DNA from 3 places in the Pantoea sp. Ae19-2 genome. Region 1 is predicted to be linked to each of the others. Evidence: predicted binding sites of a transcription regulator. Region 1 holds the regulator's gene; each other region holds the start of a gene.

Region 1 (7,441 bases):
TCACCATCCCTACGCTGATTAACAGGACAGAGCGGCGATATCCGGCACCGGCCAGGCTAAAGCTGGCTATCGCCCCCAAGGCCATTAACCAGGCTTTGGGATTGATCAACTGCAACAATCCTCCCTGCCAGAAGGGCATGGGCGCGACCGGTGCCGCATCGGTCTCCAGCTTTTCGTATGCGGCGGTCGCAATTTTCCATGCCAGCCACAGAAGATAGAGGCTCCCGGCAACTTTCAGGATAAGGTGCAGTGAGGGATAGAGCAGGATCAATCCCCCTACGCCAAACGCCACCATCAGTAGCATCAGTTGCATACCAATCATGATGCCGACCATTAACGGAAGGGTACGGAAAAAGCCAAAGTTGGCGCCCGAGGCGGTGAGTAACATATTATTAGGGCCGGGTGTAATCGCCGCGACCCAGAGAAACCCTAACATTGATAAAAAAAGACTGAGTTCCATTAATCCGGGTTCTCCCTCCATTATGTGAAAACTTATCGAAGCTAACAGTGTGATATGGAACAGACAAGCCTTTACAACATGAAATTTTCGGGCCCGGACGGCGCGGCGTTCAGCCCCATGCGCGGCCTGACCAATCCGCATGTGCAAACCATATTGCCGCGCCTGTTCCGCCGTACTCTAGCGTTAACGCCTCACTGGCAGCGGCTGGATTTACCCGATGGTGATTTTGTCGATCTGGCCTGGAGTGAAGATCCACAGTTTGCCGCGCATAAACCACGCGTGGTGCTGTTTCATGGTCTGGAAGGAAGCTTCCACAGTCCCTACATCCATGGCCTGATGAAAGTCTGCAGGCAACGTGGCTGGCTGGCCGTAGTGATGCATTTTCGCGGCTGTAGCGGCGAGCCGAACAGGCTAAACCGGATTTACCACTCCGGCGAGACGGAAGATGCACGCTTTTTCCTGACCTGGCTGAAGGCCCGCTGGGGACAGGTTCCTACTGCAGCTGTGGGGTTTTCGCTGGGCGGGAATATGCTGGGTTGCCTGCTGGGCCAACAGGGCAGTGACGTTGCGCTGGATGCCGGCGTTATCGTTTCGGCACCCTTGATGCTTGAACCCTGTAGCGCCCGACTGGAACGTGGGTTTTCCCAAATTTATCAGCGTTACCTGCTGAGCCAGCTTAAAAAGAATGCCAGGCGCAAGCTGCACGCATGGCCCGACACCTTACCGGTCAATCTCAGTCAGCTGAATGCCCTGCGTCGCCTGCGTGATTTTGACGACGCCATCACGGCCCGGGCGCATGGCTTTGCCGACGCCACGGACTATTATCGCCGTGCCAGCGCCCTGCCGTTGCTGAGATCGGTGACAAAACCGTTGCTGATTATCCATGCAAAAGATGACCCCTTTATGAGCGATGAGGTGATCCCGCAAAATGACCAGTTATCTGCCACTATTACCTATCAGCTGACAACACACGGTGGTCATGTTGGATTTGTGAGTGGTACCCTGCGTCAGCCTGAATTGTGGCTGGAACAGCGCGTGCCGCAGTGGATTTCCCCTTATCTGGATAGCTAACCCTGTGATTATTCCCTGGCAACAGGTTTCTCCCGAAACCCTTGAAAACGTTATTGAAGCCTTTGTTCTGCGCGAAGGTACCGACTACGGCGAACAGGAACTCAGCCTGACCGAAAAAGTCGGCAATGTGCGACGCCAGCTGCAGCAAGGTGAAGTCGTGCTGGTCTGGTCTGAGCTTCATGAATCGGTCAACATCATGCGCAAAAGTGAGTTCCGTGGCTGATGCACAGAACGAAAAATCGTGCTAACAATGCTCATCGCCTGATTTCACAGGGAGTTTCACTATGTCGGCACGTCATCCGATTATCGCGGTAACAGGTTCCAGCGGTGCCGGAACCACTACCACCAGCCTCGCATTCCGTAAAATTTTTCAGCAACTCAATTTGCACGCGGCCGAGCTGGAAGGGGACAGTTTCCACCGATTTACCCGGCCTGAAATGGATATGGCTATCCGTAAGGCGCGCGATCTGGGTCGCCATATCAGCTACTTTGGCCCGGAGGCGAATGATTTCGGTCTGCTGGAGCAGACCTTTGTTGAATACGGTGATCAGGGCAAGGGCCAGTCACGTAAATACCTGCATACCTACGACGAAGCGGTGCCCTGGAATCAGGTACCAGGTACCTTTACCCCGTGGCAGCCGCTGCCACCGGATACGGACGTGCTGTTTTATGAAGGACTGCACGGCGGCGTCGTGACGGCTCAGCACAACGTCGCTGAAAAAGTGGATTTACTGGTCGGCGTCGTCCCCATCGTTAACCTGGAGTGGATTCAGAAGCTGGTACGCGATACCGGTGAACGCGGTCATTCGCGTGAAGCCGTAATGGATTCGGTGGTGCGCTCAATGGAAGATTACATCAATTTCATTACGCCGCAGTTCTCACGCACCCATATTAACTTTCAGCGGGTTCCAACCGTCGACACCTCTAACCCCTTTGCGGCACGCACCATTCCTTCACTGGATGAAAGTTTTGTCGTCATCCACTTTCAGGGGCTGGAAGATATTGATTTTCCCTACCTACTGGCCATGCTGCAGGGATCGTTTATTTCCAATATCAACACGCTGGTTGTACCTGGCGGGAAAATGGGGCTGGCGATGGAATTAATTATGGCACCGCTGGTAAAACGGCTCATGGAAGGCAAACGCATTGAATAAAATCAGAGGCCGCGCTGGCCTCTGAATAATTACAGCTCGATAACTTCGTAACTGTGGGTAATTTCCACCCCTTTGCCTAACATAATGGCAACCGAGCAATACTTCTCAGCTGAAAGGTCGACCGCACGCGCCACGGCTTTATCTGAAAGTGCTTTTCCACTGACGATAAAATGCAGGTTGATGCGGGTAAAGATGCGAGGCGCTTCTTCCCGGCGTTCTGATTCGAGTTTTACTTCGCAATCAGCCACATCGTTGCGACCTTTTTGCAAAATTGATACCACATCAATGGCGCTGCATCCGCCGGCCGCCATCAGCACCATTTCCATAGGGCTGGGCGCTTTATCGCCGGAATTGCCGTCCATTAAGACCTGATGTCCGGACGAAGACTCGCCGAGGAATGTTAACCCTTCAACCCATTTGACTCTTGCCTGCATAATCTGGCCCCCAGAATGCCCTGTTTTTGCGTCAGAGTACGCTTTTGCCTGGTAAACAGCAATCCGGAGAAATCAGCCTTATTGCTGAAGCGAGACAACACAAGACAGTCGGCGAAAGCTGTGCTACAAACAGTGCTGAAAATATTTTTCGTCATCCGAAGACGAAGCCGGGAAGAATGATGCGCTCTGCGCAAATGCAGCCCGAATAATTTCCTGAATGGAAACACGCTTAACGCTTTCATCGCCTGGCAGGGAAACTGAGCCCTGTATTTTGGGCACGATTACAATAGAGGATAATAGCGAATGGTTCTCGGCAAACCGCAAACAGACCCTACACTTGAATGGTTCCTGTCCCATTGCCATATTCACAAGTATCCATCCAAAAGTACGCTGATTCACCAAGGTGAAAAAGCCGAAACGCTTTACTACATCGTGAAAGGTTCCGTCGCGGTACTGATTAAGGATGAAGAAGGCAAAGAGATGATTCTTTCTTATCTGAATCAAGGCGATTTTATTGGTGAGCTTGGCCTGTTTGAAGAAGGTCAGGAGCGCAGCGCCTGGGTACGTGCGAAAACTGCGTGCGAAGTGGCAGAGATTTCCTACAAGAAATTCCGTCAGCTCATCCAGGTTAACCCGGATATTTTGATGCGTCTTTCTTCTCAGATGGCTCGCCGTCTGCAGGTGACGTCAGAAAAAGTGGGAAATCTCGCTTTCCTGGATGTGACCGGACGCATTGCACAAACGTTGCTTAATCTGGCTAAACAGCCAGATGCCATGACGCATCCTGACGGCATGCAAATTAAAATTACTCGTCAGGAAATTGGCCAAATCGTTGGTTGTTCACGTGAAACCGTGGGCCGTATTTTGAAGATGCTGGAAGATCAGAACCTGATCTCCGCACACGGCAAAACCATCGTTGTTTACGGCACACGCTAAGCCTGACTGTTCACGGCGTGATGGCGACATTATGCCGTGAATGTCTTGTGTTGAGCCGATGTGGCGAAGAATAATCTATCACCCCGAAGTTAACTATGCGCTGCGCCAGACGCTGGTGTTGTGCCTTCCCGTAGCGCTCGGCTGGCTGTTCGGCGATCTGCAAAAAGGATTGCTGTTCTCATTGGTTCCCGCCTGCTGCAACATTGCCGGTCTGGACACGCCCCACAAACGCTTCTTTAAACGCCTGATCATCGGCGGCAGCCTGTTTGCCCTTGGCAGTTTACTGATGCAGTGGCTGCTGCTTAAAGACGTGCCGCTGCCGCTCATCCTGTTTGCCCTGCCTTTGCTGCTTGGCGTCACCGGAGAGATCAGTCCGCTGCACGCCCGACTGCTGCCCGGCACGTTAATCGCGTCAATTTTTACCCTCAGCCTGATTGGCCGTATGCCCATTTACGTTCCGCCCCTGCTCTATATCGGTGGAACGCTCTGGTATGGCCTGTTCAACTGGTTTTGGTTCTGGCTGTGGAAAGAGCAGCCGATGCGCGAAAGCCTGAGCCTGATCTACCGTGAGCTGGCAAATTACTGTGACGCCAAGTACAGCTTATTGACGCAGCTGACCGATCCGGAAAAAGCCCTGCCGCCCCTGCTGGCGCGTCAGCAAAAAGCGATCGATCTGATCAACACCTGCTATCAGCAAATGCATATGCTGTCTGCGAGTCGCGATCACAGCCACAAACGCCTGACCCGGGCGTTTCAGGTAGCACTGGATCTGCAGGAGCATATCTCCGTCAGCCTGCATCAGCCGGAAGAGGTCCAGAAGCTGGTCGAGCAAAGCCATGCTGAAGCCGTCATCCGCTGGAACGCCAGAACGATTTCAGCCCGGCTGCGCGCGCTGGCCGACGATATTCTGTATCACCAACTCTCTGGTCGTTTCGATATGGACAAGCAGTTGGGTGCGCTGGAGAAAATCGCCCTTCAGCATCCGGACAATCCGGTGGGTAACTTCTGTCTCTATCATTTCAGCCGTATCGCCCGGGTGCTTCGAACCCAAAAGCCGCTTTATCAACGCGACCTGATGGCCGATCGCCAGCGTCGTTTACCGCTGCTGCCCGCGTTGCGGAGCTATCTGTCGCTGCGGTCTTCCGCACTGCGAACGGCCGGGCGTTTTTCCGTCATGCTGATGCTGGGCAGCGCCCTGGCCGTGTTCTTTTCGATTCCTAAGCCCTACTGGATTTTGATGACCATCATGTTTGTCAGCCAGAGCAACTACAGCGCAACCCGCGTACGTATTCAGCACCGGGCCCTGGGAACCTTTGCCGGACTGGCTATCGCGGCGGCGTCGCTACGCCTGGATGTGCCTGAACCGCTGGTGCTGAGCATCATGCTGGTGATTACCTTTATCAGCTACCGTTTTACCCGCCAGTTTTACGGCTGGTCAATAGTGGGATTTACGGTTACGGCCGTTTATACGCTGCAACTGCTCTCCCTTAACGGGGCACAGTTTTTACTGCCCCGCCTGCTGGATACGCTGATGGGCTGCCTGATCGCCTTTGGGGGCATGTTATGGCTGTGGCCGCAGTGGCAAAGTGCCCTGCTGCGCCAGAATGCCCATGATGCGCTGGAGGCCTGTCAGGATGCCCTGCGAATGTTGCTGGGCCCGGAGCAGTCACCCGATGCGCTGGCTTACCAGCGGGTTAAGGTCAACCAGGCGCATAACGCCGTATTCAACTCCCTGAATCAGGCCATGCAGGAGCCGGGATTTAATTCACGCTACCTGCAGGATATGCGCTTATGGGTCACGCACTGCCAGTTTATCGTGGAGCACATTAACGCCATGACCATTCTGGCACGTGAACATACCATGCTGCCGCCCACGCTGGCTGAGCACTACCTGCAATGGTGCGAGATCGCCCTGCAACGGTGTCAGCAAAGGCTGGAATATGATGGGGAAAGTTCGCAGACGGATCTGCTACAGGGCGTGGAAGATATAAATGAGGGGCCGGTCACGGTACTGGAGCAGCACGTCAGGCGCATCCTGGAGCATCTGAAAGTCATGCACACGATCTCTTCTCTGGCCTGGAACCAGCGGCCTCATCATGGCCGCTGGCTGTTGCGCAGTCTGCGCCGCAAATAACTCAGGCAGACAGCACTTTCTCTACCGCACGGGCAAAGCGAGCCATGCCCTCTTCGATATCGGCAGGCTCGATAATCAGCGACGGTGCGAAGCGCATCACATCTGTTCCGGCCACCAGCACCATGACGCCTTCCGCAGCTGACGCATTCAGAATATCGCGCGCCTTGCCCGCATACTGCGGCTTCAGGGCTGCACCAATCAGCAGGCCTTTACCACGGATATCACTGAACAGGTCGTGACGCGCATCAATAGCCTTGAGCGCCTCAACAAACTGCTGGCGGCGGATTTCTACCCCATTCAGTACAGCTGGCGTATTGATAATATCTAACGCGGTTTCTGCGATCGCGCATGCCAGCGGATTGCCGCCATAAGTCGTGCCATGCACGCCAGGCGCCATGGTTGAGGCTACCTCATTGGTGGTCAGCATGGCGCTTACAGGAAAACCGCCGCCCAGCGCCTTCGCCGAGGTCAGAATATCGGGCGTCACGCCGTAGTGCTCATAGGCAAACAACTTACCGCTGCGCCCCATGCCGCTTTGCACCTCATCCAGTACCAGCAGCGCCTGGTGTTTGTCGCACAGTTCACGTAACCCCTGCATAAACGCTGGTGTTGCAGGCATCACACCGCCTTCACCCTGAATCGGCTCCACCACAATGGCGCAAGTGTGATCGTCAATCACCGCCTTAACCGCGTCCAGATCGTTGAACGGCACATGAACGATATCGGCGGGTTTCGGGCCAAAACCGTCGGAGTACTTGGGCTGACCGCCCACCGTTACGGTGAACAGCGTCCGGCCGTGAAAGGCGTTGTGAAAGGCAATGATTTTGCTTTTGAACGGGCTGTGGCGTTTACAGGCATAGTAGCGAGCCAACTTAAACGCGGCCTCATTGGCTTCTGCCCCCGAATTAGCAAAAAAGACCCGCTCCGCAAACGTGGCGTTGATCAGTTTACTGGCCAGACGCAGCGCAGGTTCATTGGTAAACACATTGCTGGTATGCCATAAGGTTTCGCCCTGTTTCTTCAGGGTCTCAACCAGCGCCGGGTGGCAATGGCCCAGAGCGGTCACGGCAATGCCGCCAGAGAAGTCGATATATTCTTTACCCTGTTGATCCCAGACGCGGCTTCCCTTGCCTTTTACCGGTACAAACTGAGCAGGTGCATAAACAGGCAAAATGACCTGATCGAACGTCTCACGCGTTACTGCCATATTTTCCGCTGTCATTGACAACCTCATTAACTGATTCGTTGAGTC
Region 2 (7,441 bases), 880 kb from region 1:
CTGACAGCAGCGCTGACATTGTTTGTCTTGGGGAAGCCGTCTGCAGCAAGCGACGCGCCACGCCTTTTGCCGCCTGGATGGATTTAGCACGAATGCTGTCAGCCCGTGGGAAGCAGGTGGTCATTAGCACGCTGGCTTTGCTGCAATCCCCTTCTGAGCTCAAAGAGCTACAGCGCTATGTAGAGAACGGCGAGTTTATTATTGAGGCCAACGACCTGGGCACCGTGAATATGGCGGCAGAGCGCAAGCTGCCCTTCGTTGCGGGGCCCACGCTCAATGTTTATAACGCCGATACGCTGCAGCTTTTAGTCAAAGAGGGCATGACGCGCTGGTGCTTGCCCGTTGAAATGCCGCGCGACTGGCTAGTGGAGCTGCTCCAGCAGTGTGAGACAAGAGGCATCCGCCAGCAGTTCGAGGTGGAGGTGCTGGGTTATGGTCATTTGCCGCTGGCCCTGTCAGCCCGCTGCTTTACAGCACGTTCGGAGAATCGCGCCAAAGATGCCTGCGAAACCTGCTGTATTCATTATCCTCATGGACGCCGGGTCCTCTCACAGGAATCGCAACAGGTTTTCGTCCTGAACGGTATCCAGACCCTGAGCGGTTACTGCTATAACCTGGGGAACGATCTGGTTGGTATGCACAACTATGTAGATATCGTGCGGTTGTCACCTCAGGATGAGGAAACCTTAAGCCTTATTGACCGTTTCCGCGCAAATGAAGAGGGGCAGGCGCCCCTGGATCTGGCGAAAAATCGGGACTGTAATGGCTACTGGCGCAAGCTGCCGGGCATGGTTTTGCAGGCTGGCGACTGAAAGGCACATACAGGCAACATACGGCGAGTGTAAAAAGTTTTAATATGGCGGATGTTACGCAATACTTGATGGCGCAGGGTATGACACCTGCGCTATACACTCTGGAGTACTCATGTCTGAGAAAAAAAGCGTTCGCCTCTCCGTACTCGATCTTGCCCCTGTTCCTCAGGGTGCCACGCCTCGTGATGCGTTTCACCATTCACTCGCGCTGGCGCGTCAGGCTGAAGCCCTGGGATTCGAACGTTACTGGCTGGCTGAACACCATAATATGACCGGCATTGCCAGTGCCGCCACGTCTGTGCTGATTGGCTATCTGGCCGCGAACACCACAACGCTGCGTCTGGGTTCGGGCGGCATTATGTTGCCGAATCACGCGCCGCTGGTGATTGCAGAACAGTTCGGCACTCTGGCCTCGCTTTATCCCGACCGTATCGATCTGGGATTAGGCCGCGCCCCCGGCTCGGATCAGCGCACCATGCTGGCCCTGCGCCGCAACCTGTCGGGCATTCAGGCCGATACCTTCCCGGACGATGTCGCTGAGTTGATCGACTGGTTTGATGCGGAAGCCGGCGCGCAACCACCTGTTCAGCCGGTGCCCGGCTTAGGCCTGAAAATTCCGGTGTGGCTGCTGGGTTCCAGCCTTTACAGCGCACAGCTGTCGGCCAAAATGGGACTGCCGTTTGCCTTTGCCTCGCACTTTGCCCCGGACCAGCTGTTCCAGGCTCTGCATGTCTATCGCGAGAACTTTACGCCTTCAGCCCGTCTCGCCGAGCCGTACGCTACGGTGTGCATTAACGTGGTTGCCGCTGACAGCGAAAGCGACGCGCGTTTCCTGTTCACTTCAATGCAGCAGCAGTTTATTAATCTGCGCCGCGGCAAGCCGGGCCCGCTGCCTGCCCCGGTCCAGAACATGGACAGCCTGTGGTCGCCGTCAGAACAGTATGGCGTTCAGCAGGCGCTGAGCATGTCGCTGGTAGGGGATGTCGAGAAAGTGCGTCACGGACTGGCTTCACTGCTGCGTGAAACCCAGGCGGATGAGATTATGGTTAACGGTCAGATTTACGATACGCAAGCCCGTCTGCACTCGTTTAAGCTGGCGATGGACGCTGCACGCAGCCTGTAAATCAGCAGCAGCCCTTCTGGGATAAGCCAGAATCAGGACAAAAAAAGGGAAGCCCGCAGGCTTCCCTTTTTATTACGACGATTTAGCTCGCTTACGCGTCACGACGACGTGGTGCAGCCGCACCGTCTTCACGACGTGGACCACGACCGCCTTCGCGGTTGAAGCTGCGTCCGCCTTCACGACCACCTTCACGGCGCTCAGAAGAGAAACGACGCGGGCCCTGACCTTCAGGACGTGCACCGCCGCCACGACGTTCGCCAGCACCAGCGCCAGGACGACGCTCGCCACGGCCACCTTCGTGCGGCTGAGCATCACCCAGCAGCTGCATATTCATTGGCTTGTTCAGAATACGCGTACGGGTAAAGTGCTGCAGCACATCACCTGGCATGCCTTTCGGCAGCTCGATGGTGGAGTGCGTACCAAACAGTTTGATGTTACCGATGTAACGGCTGCTGATATCGCCTTCGTTGGCAATTGCGCCCACGATGTGACGCACTTCAACACCGTCGTCACGGCCCACTTCAATGCGGTACAGTTGCATATCGCCAACGTCACGACGTTCGCGACGTGGGCGGTCGCCATCACGGCTTTCGCGTGGACCACGTGCATCACGGCTCTCACGACGATCGTCACGCTCACGGAATTCACGACGCGCTGGACGTGGTGCATCAGCAGGAACGATCAGCGGACGCTCACCCTGTGCCATTTTCAGCAGCGCAGCAGCCAGCGTTTCGATATCCAGCTCTTCTTCAGGCTGCATCTTCGCCAGCAGCGCACGGTACTGTTCCAGATCGCTGCTTTCCAGCTGCTGCTGAACTTTTGCCGCGAACTTAGCCAGACGACGCTGACCCAGCAGTTCTGCATTTGGCAGCTCAACTTCTGGAATGGTCAGCTTCATGGTGCGTTCGATGTTACGCAGCAGACGACGCTCGCGGTTCTCTACGAACAGCAGTGCGCGACCTGCACGACCAGCACGACCGGTACGGCCGATACGGTGAACGTAAGATTCTGCGTCCATCGGAATATCGTAGTTAACAACCAGGCTGATACGCTCAACGTCCAGGCCACGGGCCGCAACGTCGGTAGCAATCAGGATATCCAGACGACCATCTTTCAGGCGCTCCAGCGTCTGCTCACGCAGTGCCTGGTTCATATCGCCGTTCAGTGCCGCACTGTTGTAACCGCTGCGCTCCAGCGCTTCAGCCACTTCCAGCGTTGCGTTTTTAGTGCGCACGAAAATGATCGCAGCATCGAAGTCTTCTGCTTCAAGGAAGCGAACCAGCGCGTCAGTTTTACGGCCGTAAGCCGTCCAGTAACTCTGGCTGATGTCTGGGCGCGTAGTCATGCTTGACTGAATGCGCACTTCCTGCGGATCTTTCATAAAACGCTTGGTAATACGACGAATCGCTTCTGGCATGGTGGCAGAGAACAGTGCGGTCTGATGACCTTCTGGGATCTGCGCCATGATAGTTTCAACGTCTTCGATGAAGCCCATGCGTAACATTTCATCGGCTTCGTCCAGCACCAGACCACGCAGGTTAGACAGATCTAACGTGCCACGTTTCAGGTGATCCAGCAGACGGCCTGGAGTACCTACGACAACCTGTGGTCCCTGGCGCAGGGCGCGCAGCTGCACGTCATAACGCTGGCCGCCGTAAAGGGCAACCACGTTCAGACCGCGCATATGTTTAGAGAATTCGGTAACAGCTTCAGCTACCTGCACCGCCAGTTCGCGGGTCGGTGCCAGCACCAAAATTTGCGGTGCTTTAACAGTTGGATCGATGTTGTGTAACAGCGGCAGCGAGAACGCTGCAGTTTTACCACTCCCGGTCTGCGCCATACCTAATACGTCACGGCCCGCCAGCAGGTGAGGAATACACTCAGCCTGGATTGGGGATGGCTTGACATAGCCCATGCCGTTCAGTGATTCAAGGAGTTCGGCGTTCAGGCCAAGTTCTGCAAAAGTGGTTTGAATATCAGTCATGTAGTACACGTGCCTCGTTGATTGCGGCGGCCAGTCTACATAACTCGTCGTGAAAACTTTCAGTCATTTTCATCAAAAAGTGTGAACCGGCTCAAATTAGAAGTTTTGACGAACAGAAAAGCCCTCATCCCTGAAGATGATGACTTGACAGGTTTTACAGGCAAAAAAGTTCGTCAGCTATTGCTGGTCAGATTCTGATAAATCGTCTTGTGCCTGGCCGAGTTGCGCCAGTTCCAACAATGCGTATCGGTGTTCAACAAAGTTATTCACGTTGTTGGCAACCGCCAGTTTGAACAACGCTTCTGCGTTGTCCTTCTCCCCCAGACTTAGGTAATACTTACCTAAATAGAAGTTGGTTTCACTGAGATGTTCAGCGAGCGAGGTGTTATCCGTTGCGTCCGCCTTGAGACGTTCCATCAGTGTTGCTTCGCTGATGTCGCCCAGGTAGAACTCGACAATATTCCATCCCCATTGGTCCTTGACCGCTTTGTCGTAACGCTGCTTAAGCGCCACTTTTGCTTTGTCGGCATCCATCCTGCTTTCAACCAGGTAGAGCCACAAGCTGCGGAAAGGATCGTTAGGATCGTCTTGATAAAACGCCAGCAGATCATCTTGCGCTAACTTGTATCGACCGCCGTAATAGAGGGCGATACCACGATTTAAATGCGCATAGTTGTAAGTTGGATCAAGCTCAAGTACAGAATCAAACGCTTCATAGGCGGCATCAAAGTTGCCCGCCTGCGTTAAGTATATACCAAGATAGTTAAACACTTCTGGCATATCTGGTCTTATAGACAGCGCTTGCGAAAAATCGTTCCGCGCTAATGCCCTCAGACCCAAACTATCATACAACACTCCGCGCTCATATAACAGCTGTGCGCGTTCATCATCGGTAAGGGCTCGACTGGCAAGAATTTGTTCCATGCGAGCCAGAATCACTTCCTGTTGCAGTGTGGGCTGTAAAGGTACTGCAAGAACTTCGTTCTTACGCCAATTGGAGTTGCTGCATCCTGCCAGCGTCAAAGCTGTCGCAACAAAACACCAGCGCAAAAAAGGCTTCATTTCCCACTCCCGAATACAAACATTGGGACAACCATCCTGTTATCCGCCTGCTGTGCACAAGGATTCCCGCCCTCGCGATGACACAAAAGCCTCTCCCTGCCAGGCAAGGAGAGGCAAATCAGGAAAGACTTATTCAGCGTCAGGTGCGCTCTCAGCTGCAACAGCTTCAGGCTTGGTTTCTGTCGCTTCTTTGATGCTCAGACGTACGCGGCCCTGGCGATCGACTTCCATCACCTTCACCGGGACTTCCTGACCCATCTGCAGATAGTCAGTCACTTTCTCAACGCGCTTATCGGCGATTTGAGAAATATGCACCAGACCTTCTTTACCACCGCCGATAGCGACGAAGGCACCAAAGTCTACGATACGTGTGACTTTACCGCTGTAGATACGGCCCACTTCGATTTCTGCGGTGATCTCTTCGATACGACGAATCGCTTCTTTCGCTTTCAGACCATCGGTTGCTGCGATTTTCACGGTACCGTCATCTTCGATTTCGATGGTTGTACCGGTTTCTTCGGTCAGCGCACGGATCACAGAACCGCCTTTACCAATCACATCTTTGATCTTGTCTGAATTGATCTTGATGGTGTAAATGCGCGGTGCGAACTCAGAGATTTCCTGACGCGGCGTGCTGATAGCCTGTTCCATTACGCCCAGAATGTGCAGACGCGCACCTTTGGCCTGGTTCAGCGCAACCTGCATGATCTCGCGGGTGATGCCTTCAATTTTAATGTCCATCTGCAGCGCAGTGATACCTTCACGGCTACCGGCGACTTTAAAGTCCATATCGCCCAGATGATCTTCATCACCCAGGATGTCGGACAGGACAACAAACTTGTCGTCTTCTTTCACCAGGCCCATTGCGATACCCGCAACAGAGGCCTTGATTGGCACACCGGCATCCATCAGTGCCAGAGAGGCACCACAGACCGAGGCCATAGAAGAGGAACCGTTAGATTCGGTGATTTCAGAAACCACACGCACGGTATACGGGAAATCTTCAGCTTTAGGCATCACGGCCAGCACGCCGCGCTTCGCCAGACGACCGTGACCGATTTCACGACGCTTAGGCGAGCCCACCATACCAGTCTCACCAACGGAGTACGGAGGGAAGTTATAGTGGAACAGGAAGCTGTCGGTGCGTTCGCCCATCAGCTCATCCAGGTTCTGCGCATCGCGGGTGGTGCCCAGCGTCGCGGTCACCAGCGCCTGTGTTTCACCACGGGTGAACAGTGCGGAACCGTGTGTACGTGGCAGAACGCCCGTGCGCACGTCCAGACCACGGATCATGTCTTTTTCACGGCCATCAATACGTGGCTCGCCGTTCAGGATGCGGGTACGAACCACATTCTTTTCCAGGCTGTGAACGATATCGCCGATTTCGGCCGCATCGAGTGATTCATCTTCTGCCAGAAGCGCAGCAATGGTTTCGTCTTTAATGACGCCAACCTGGGTGTAACGCTCTTGCTTATCGGTAATGCGGTATGCATCGCTGATACGGGTTTCGGCCAGCGCCGCAACGCGTGAAATCAGTGCAGTATTTGCCTGCTCTGGCTGCCAGTCCCAACGCGGTTTGCCCGCTTCGGCAACCAGTGAGTTGATGTTTTCAATCACGATCTGCTGCTGATCGTGGCCAAACACCACCGCACCCAGCATCTGCTCTTCAGACAGGATTTCCGCTTCAGATTCCACCATCAGAACGGCGTTCTGTGTACCGGCAACAACCAGGTCCAGACGGGATGTTTTCAGCTCATCAGCCGTTGGGTTCAGTACATACTGGTCATTGATATAACCTACGCGTGCCGCACCGATAGGGCCGTTGAAAGGCAGACCTGACAGCGCCAGGGCTGCAGAAGCACCGATCATGGCAACGATGTCCGGGTGAACCTGTGGGTTAACTGAAACAACGGTCGCAATAACCTGCACTTCGTTGACGAAACCTTCCGGGAACAGCGGACGCACCGGACGGTCAATCAGACGTGAAATCAGGGTTTCACCTTCGCTTGGGCGACCTTCACGACGGAAGAAGCTACCTGGGATACGACCAGCAGCGTAAGTACGCTCCTGATAGTTAACGGTCAGTGGGAAAAAGTCCTGACCTGGCTTGGTTTTTTTCTGACCAACAACGGTGACAAATACTGCGGTATCGTCCATGCTCACCATCACGGCGGCGGTCGCCTGGCGAGCCATCATGCCGGTTTCCAGCGTGACGGTATGTTGACCATATTGGAATTTGCGTACGATCGGATTAAGCAAAATCAAAGTCCTTAACATCGGGGCAGTGCTATATTGAGCCTGCCATTGATTACCGATCCTCGTTGCATCCTCGCGACTAATGACAACCCTTAACCGCCCCTGCGGTAAAAGCCTCTCATTAGCCGCGCGAACCTCTGCAAACAAAGATCACACCCAACAACAATACATGAGTTTGCTCAGGATTGCTGCGCATTGCTCGAA
Region 3 (7,441 bases), 1.3 Mb from region 1:
CACATCACATCGACAGGTAAGGTGACAGCCGCCGCGCCAGAGAGCATGCAGTCCGCTACCTGCGTCGTGTTTTTAAAGCTGGCTGCTAATATCTTGCACTCCATCTTATGCAGTTGAATAAATTGCTGCATATCTGAAACGGCCTGCTTTGCATTGATATTATTATTTTCCATACGGTTGAAATAGGGCGCAATATAATCAGCGCCAGCAAAGGCCGCCAACATCGCCTGTGAGGTAGAGTAAATCGCCGTGCCTAAAGTAGGAATGTTACGTTGTTTCAACTGGGTAATCGCGGCGAGTCCGGCCCGGTCGACGGGGATTTTCACGACCATATTGGCGCACAGCTCATGGAGGTACTGCGCCTCGCGAATAATCGTTGGTGTATCCTTTGCCAGAACCTGAGCAAAGATAAGCTTCTCGTTCCCTAAAATCGTGCGTAGCTCGCTGATTAACTTCGTCAGTTCGACGCCAGATTTGGCGACGAGCGAAGGGTTGGTGGTCACGCCATTAACGGGTAAAACGTTGACCAGATCGTGAATAGCTAACGTATCTGCACTATCGATATACAATTCCATATTCCCTCCCAGGTGGCTGATAGATTAAAAACGGGCTAAATAAATGTTATTTATGCAAATCATAGAGATTGATGGCTCCAACTAACTGACCCTGTTGATTGACGACTGGCGCCGCGCTAATGCGTCGGTCATATAATTTCTGCGTAGCGGCCGCAACGCTAAGGTGTTCGGCCAGTTTGTAGCCGGGGCGCGTCAGGAGAGGATCAAGCCGATCGTCCAGCTTTTTACCAGCTAACAGCGCGCGGCGCAGATCGCCGTCAGTAAAAATACCCTCGATATCGTTGTCGTCATCACAGGCAATCACAATCCCCATACCGGTACGGGTCAGTTCTTCCATGGCATCTAACACGGAGGCGTTTTTATTTACGCGAGGAATGCGTTCGCCTTTTCGCATACATTGCGCAACCGAATTAAGCAGGCCAGCGCCCAGGCTGCCTCCGGGATGGGAGCGGGCAAATTGCTCCTCATTAAAATTACGTGAACGCATCAGCGCCATTGCCAAAGCGTCACCCAATAACAGGGTATTCACGGCGCTCGACGTGGGCGCAAGCCCCATCGGGCAGGCTTCCCGATTAACAGCAAGATGCAGTACGTGGTTGGCCTGCTGGGCCAGAAAGGAGTGGGCGACATTAGTGATCGCAATAATGGGAACGTTGAGCGCCTTAAGGGCAGGAACAATAATCTGTAATTCAGCCGCGCTGCCGGAATTCGAGATAAAAATAAACACGTCCTGCGAAGTGATCATGCCCAGATCGCCATGCAAGGCTTCAGCAGGATGCACAAAAAAAGCGGGAGTGCCGGTACTGGCCAGCGAAGCGGCGATTTTTTTTCCAATATGGCCAGATTTACCGATGCCAGAAACAATCGTTTTGCCCTGACATTGCAGAATTAATTCACACGCATTGATAAAAGCGTCATCTAAGCTGTGAAACAGATTCTGAGCCTCGGCAATTTCAAGCGACAGCGCCTCTCTGGCATACTCGAGCAGCACCTCTTTATTCTTCATCCTCCCCTCCTGCGACAATGACGTTGATTTTTTTGTCCACGAGTCGCTGAAGGTAATGAGGCGTAATACCGGCATCCGTGATAATGGTATCCACCTTATCCAGACTACACACCACATTTGGGCTTTTACGACCAAACTTGGATGAATCAGCAAGGACAATAATCCTGTCAGCCGCCGCGCACATTGACGTGCTGACGGCATGAACTTCGTTAAAGGTGGTGATCCCCATATCCAAATCAATACCATCGGCGCCAATAAATAACTTATCGAAGTTAAAAGAGCGAAAGGCTGACTCGGCAAGTCCGCCATGAAATGAGGCGGACTTTTTTCGTAACGTTCCGCCGGGCATTAAAATGGTCTGATCGCCATCCAATTCCATTAACGCATTCACAATGTGCAGGCTGTTTGTCATGACGGTAATGTTATTGAAGGGTTTGAGATGCCTGACCATTTGAAGCACGGTGCTGCCGGTATCCAGGATTAGCGAATCACCATCGTTAACCAGTTGTATGGCCGATTCAGCAATGTGCCTTTTTCTGTCACTGTTGATATGCGTTTTATGGTCGATAGGTTGATCGCCTTCTTCATGGCTCAGAATGACGCCACCGTGAATACGAATCACCTCGCTGCGCTTTTCCATTTCGGTTAGATCTTTGCGAATCGTCGTGCCTGTTGCTTTGAAATAGTCGATCAGATCGCCAATGGTGGTTTTGCCATTTTTTTGGAGATAGGCAAGGATAGCTTCCTGTCTTTGTTGCGGTTTCATCAGTAACGCCTTATCTGAAAGGGGTTTTGTCAAAATTAAAGCAGCGCTAAAATTTTCATCCTGCTTTCAATTTAACACATCACTCTTTCATTGATATGGCGGAAAGTAAGGCTTTTTGACACGTTTCACGTTCGGGAAAAATTTTTTTCGCATCGATATCATCAAGATAACAGTCGGTTAACAAAGGCAAAGCATGTGGACGCGCAAAAACGGTGAAGCCTTTCATAATGACAGCCGCCAGGATTCGTCCTTCGGGATTGACCGCGACTGCGATAATTACGCGGGGTTTAACGTTGAAGCGGTTTGAAGCCGATCGCCCGATGCCAACCCGACCTTGCTGAAATAACCCCTCCAGCATATGGTTAAAGCGTCGTAACTGATACCAGCCAAACAACGAATGGGCCAGCCATGCCAACAGTGCTACAGCAATTATCCCGCTACTCATCTTCGTCTCCTGAGCAAGGCCAACATACCAGGCCAGCGATATTGAAGGGGCAATCAGAACATCACCTGGCCACCCGTGATATTGATAGACTGCCCGGTGCAATATGAGGCCTTGTCACTTGCATAAAACAACAAGACGTTCAGCACATCCTGGTATTCACAACCGCGCTTGAGTGGCACTTTTGCAATATAGCTGGCTTCAACTTCCTCGGGCGAGATGCCCAGTTTTTTTGCATACTGAGGAAGCAGAGACTGAAACATCGGCGATTTGAGCAAATTACCCAGCATCAGCGAATGTACTCTGATGCCATAATCCGCTAAATCGAGGGCCAGTGACTGTGTTAATCCCACGCCGCCAAATTTAGCCGCGCTGTAGCCCGAATTATGTTTACTGCCTGTTTTGCCCGACTTCGAATTGATCTGAATAATGCGGCCCGGAATATTATCGCGAATCATCAGTCGGGAAAATTCACGTGCACAGAGAAAATACCCAACCAGATTGACCTGCAAAGATATTTCAAAATCTTTTAAGGCGAAATCAGTGACAAAGGACGCTTTTGCCATGCCGGCACTGTAAATCATCACATTGACCTGTTTAAAGACCTTATCGATATTGCCAGCAAGCGCAATAACACTCGCCTCATCTGTTGCATCAACCTCAAAACCCACGGCCCGATTGGCGCCATATTCGGCGTTAATTTCTGAGGCGACCTTTCGGGCGTTTTCCCCTTTCAAATCCGCGACGGCAACGCGGTAACCTGCTTCGGCCAGCCCTTTTGCCAGAAATGCCCCCAGCGTTTGCCCACCACCGATAACCACAGCAACTTCAGACATAACTCGCTCCTATGCAAAGAGTTTTACGGATGTTTCCGTCGTAATTCTGTCGGGCGCTTTTCCACTAACATGGATTGAACCAGGCAGTTGCGCGGTTGGCTGCCCGTCGAAAACAACGGTGATATGGCCCAGTTCGCGCAAGTTTTCGATCGCGACCTCACCGATGGCCGTCACGGTATAACACCGTTCTCCCAACTGCAGGGTTGAACCCGTGACAGGATGCCCCGTCAGCGTGCCATGCTGGTGGATAAAGCAATAATCCTGAATATCGGCGGGTGCGCCTTCCCGAAATAAAATCATCATGTTTTCAAGCAGCGCATCGTGGGCGTTTATGCCCACTTTGATTATTTCGGTTTCAAAGTGCGTCATGACTTTTCTCCAGAAGGGGGCGTTTAGTGATAAATAAAGGCAGAGACTGCCCAGGCAATCAGCACGGTAGGGGCACCGGTCAGGAAGCGGCCGACCAGAACGGAAGGAACCCCCACGCGCACGGTGTCCTGTTTCGCCTCCGCCAGCGATAAACCCACAGGAATAAAATCTGCAGCGGCTTGTGCATTGATGGCAAACAGGGCTGGCAGGGCAAGATGGGGCGGAATATGACCCAGTCCGATTTGAACGCCAATGAGTACACCAATAACCTGGGCTATCACGGCGCCCGGCCCCAAGAACGGCGACAGGAGCGGAAAGGAACAGATTAAGGCCAGCGTGATTAAGCCAAGAGGATTGGTGGCGAGTGGCGTCAGCCCGTGGGCAATCATGTCGCCCAAACCTGAGGCCATGATGATGCCAATGATGGCCGCCACGAATGCCATAAAAGGGAGGATGGTCTTGAGTACGGTATCAATGGTATCCCGCCCGGCCTGGAAAAATTCGGCAACGACGGTCCCCATTCCTGTGCCAATTTTTGCCAGTAAACCGTCGCTTTGCTCGGTGATTTTTTTACTCGAGTCATAATCTTTCCCCGCGCCAGCGCCACGGGGCGCGAGGGCAGCACGTTTTTCGTCATGGGTGTGAATGACGTCTTTACTGCCGTGATCATCGCGATTGACGATGCTGATATTCTCAGGCTTAACGCCAGAGACATAAATGTCTTCCAGGATATATTGTGCCAGCGGTCCGGACTTTCCTGTCGCATGGATATTCACGGTGGGGATACCGCGTTTGGGATAAAGACCACAACGCAGCGTGCCACCACAATCGATGATGGCCAGACCAATTTCATCGGCTGGCGGTTCCCCTTGTTTGAAACCATCTACGGCTTCCCAATGGGTGATTTCACTGATCCTGTCCACGATTGACGGTCGGGCGCCGGCGGTGATGTAAACAATTTTTTTCCCGGGTGTTATATCAAGTTGTAAAGGGCCGCCCCAACCGCTGCTTCCTTTTTCGATACGGATTTGTGTCGTCATTTTATTTTCCGCCTTTATTAGAGCTGAACGTTTTTATCGAGTTTGATGCCCATCTTTTTTTCAAACAGGCTGGTGGTGAGATCGGTAATCCAGCCGCGAAAAAAGTTAGTAAAAAGCCCAACCAGAAAATAGCTGACAGCAAGAGGGCCCAGGGGTAAGCCCAGGGTTGTCAGGCCACTGGCAACCCCTAAATAAACGAAGAGTTCACCCGGATTCACGTGCGGAAATAACCCATTCATTGAATGGCAACTGTATGATGAGGCCGCGTAATATCCTGGCTTATATTTCTCGGGCATAAATCGCCCCAGGCTGAGTGTCATCGGGTTACAAAAAACAAAGGTGCCAATAAGCGGTAAAAGCAAATAGCGTGATACAGGATTGCCCGCACATTTCTGTGCCAGCCGTTCAATTCGATGTTGCCCTACGAATCGGATTAACGCGTTCATTACGACTAATAAACTAATTAACAAAGGTAAAATTCCTGTCACCATGCCGACAAAAACTTCACCTCCTTTCTGGAACAGTCCAATAAACCATTCCGCACCAAAGGTGATTGCATCAATCATGTGCCGCTCCTTTTAAGGTTGCCCGGATTTTCACGTTGGTTAGGTCTTAACACGCAGAAAATATAGTCGTTTAAAAGGCATAAATATTTTATATAGATCACAAATAAATTATTTAACTTTCATTTTGAATCTTTTTTATTTTGAAATGAATGTTATCGGGTGCGGGAATCCCGCGTTCTTTCGTTACCGCGACGCCGGGATACGCAGAGGGTTTAATGACTTATCTCGCTGATTTTAAATGCCTTGTCACTGCAAATTTCTAGCAGGTCAAGACAGGGGGTAACGGGCACACGGCGCTTTTGCACGAAAGGGAGAGGAGGGCAAACAGGATGAGCGCGTATTCACCCACGAACATTATCTGGGGCGGTCAGGGCTGGCGCGCCAAACAGTCAGCAGTATTCGCCATCAAGGCGATCCGGTGTCCGGCTATTAAAAAAAACGACTCCAGTCAGAGTCGTTTATGTGGTTATTGTACAGTTATACTGCGTCTGAACAGGGCGTTATTCCTTCTGCATGACCACCGTGCCGGAAGGCATAGTGAGGTCTTTCTGCTCGGTCTGCTTTTCTCGCGCCACTAACCAGTAGCAGCTTGCCGCCAGCGCCACGCCGATAAACCAGCTAAAGTTGGCCACCTGATGCAGGGAAGGGATAAAACTGATCACCAGACAGATAGCGACTGAGGGCAGCAAAGCGATAATGGCCTTCGGGTTAAATCCACCGCGATACCAGTAGCGCCCCTGCGGTGTGGCATCAAACAGATCGTCTACTGAAATACGGCCGCCCTTAATCAGATAAAAATCGGCTAACAGAATGCCAAACAGCGGGCCGATAAACGAACCCAGTACGTCGAGCGTGTAGTGAATCAGTTCAGGAGACTGAAACAGATTCCACGGTGTGAGCAGGACCGATCCGACTGCCGCAATCATGCCACCGGTGCGGAAACTGATTTTCTGCGGCGAACAGTTTGAAAAATCGAAAGCAGGCGAGACAAAGTTCGCCACGATGTTGATACCGATCGTTGCGGTGATCATGGTCAGTAAGCCAATCGCCACGGCTAAATCGCTGCCGACCATGCTGACGGTTTCAATAGGATCGGTAATCATTTTGCCAAACAGGGATTGAGTGCCCGATACAATGACAACGGTCACGATGGAGAACAGCAGAAAGTTGAACGGCAGTCCCCAGCGGTTACCCCGGCGGATCTCGCCCATGCTTTTGCCATAGCGGGAAAAGTCACCAAAGTTCAGCAGCGGGCCTGAGAAGTAAGACACCACTAATGCCGTTGCCGTAATCATCTGCCAGGTTTGTTCACCTGCCGACAGCGACTTGCTGGCCAGCGTAAAGGAGATACCGTCGAAACCGGTTTTGTATACAATCCAGCCCGCCAGTGCCAGCATCACCACATACACTGCGGGGCCTGCGATATCGATAAAGCGCTTAATCGCACTCATGCCATGCCAGAACACCATTGCCTGCAGAACCCACATCACGCCAAAGCAGTACCAGCCCAGCTGCGATAAACCAAGCCAGTGGCTGTGGGTCAGGCTTTCAAGCGACGGGTAAAACTTCAGCAGCACCAGCATCAGCGCGTTTGCCGCCAGCCAGGTCTGAATACCGTACCAGGCAAATGCAATCAGGCCGCGGATTACCGCCGGAATATTAGCCCCGAAAACACCGAATGCCTGACGACAAATAACCGCATAAGGCACACCGGCCATCTGGCTCGGTTTAGCGACCAGGTTGGCGCAGAGCTGAACAATGCAGATCCCCGCCAACAGGCAGAGCAGCACCTGCCAGCTCGCCAGGCCCAACGTGAAGAAGCTCGCCGCTACCACATAGCC

What was found. Region 1 encodes CRP, which controls carbon source genes, mostly activating them, when cyclic AMP is high. Its sites were predicted from a motif close to ATGTGANNNNNNTCACAT; they were not measured.
Region 2: a site for CRP is predicted at 3,999-4,016, ahead of yrbN (protein YrbN). Genes of this name have one in related genera too.
Region 3: a site for CRP is predicted at 5,686-5,703, ahead of srlA (PTS glucitol/sorbitol transporter subunit IIC). Genes of this name have one in related genera too.

Annotation. Positions count from the first base shown of each region.
Region 1 covers NZ_JBCHWE010000001.1:4,298,380-4,305,820, reverse strand. The annotation lists gene AAIE03_RS19765 (LysE family translocator) at 1-460, opposite strand, end outside; gene AAIE03_RS19760 (hydrolase) at 515-1,531, shown strand; gene AAIE03_RS19755 (YheU family protein) at 1,536-1,754, shown strand; gene AAIE03_RS19750 (phosphoribulokinase) at 1,816-2,685, shown strand; gene AAIE03_RS19745 (OsmC family protein) at 2,715-3,119, opposite strand; gene crp (cAMP-activated global transcriptional regulator CRP) at 3,423-4,055, shown strand; gene AAIE03_RS19735 (YccS/YhfK family putative transporter) at 4,114-6,189, shown strand; gene argD (bifunctional acetylornithine/succinyldiaminopimelate transaminase) at 6,191-7,411, opposite strand.
Region 2 covers NZ_JBCHWE010000001.1:3,416,548-3,423,988, forward strand. The annotation lists gene AAIE03_RS15720 (U32 family peptidase) at 1-812, shown strand, start outside; gene AAIE03_RS15725 (luciferase-like monooxygenase) at 925-1,935, shown strand; gene AAIE03_RS15730 (DEAD/DEAH family ATP-dependent RNA helicase) at 2,027-3,919, opposite strand; gene yrbN (protein YrbN) at 3,912-3,992, opposite strand; gene nlpI (lipoprotein NlpI) at 4,097-4,981, opposite strand; gene pnp (polyribonucleotide nucleotidyltransferase) at 5,111-7,240, opposite strand.
Region 3 covers NZ_JBCHWE010000001.1:2,949,436-2,956,876, reverse strand. The annotation lists gene AAIE03_RS13755 (transaldolase family protein) at 1-575, opposite strand, end outside; gene AAIE03_RS13750 (KpsF/GutQ family sugar-phosphate isomerase) at 622-1,581, opposite strand; gene srlR (glucitol operon DNA-binding transcriptional repressor SrlR) at 1,571-2,347, opposite strand; gene AAIE03_RS13740 (transcriptional regulator GutM) at 2,427-2,792, opposite strand; gene srlD (sorbitol-6-phosphate dehydrogenase) at 2,846-3,625, opposite strand; gene AAIE03_RS13730 (PTS glucitol/sorbitol transporter subunit IIA) at 3,635-3,994, opposite strand; gene srlE (PTS glucitol/sorbitol transporter subunit IIB) at 4,018-5,034, opposite strand; gene srlA (PTS glucitol/sorbitol transporter subunit IIC) at 5,052-5,600, opposite strand; gene AAIE03_RS13715 (NCS1 family nucleobase:cation symporter-1) at 6,101-7,441, opposite strand, start outside.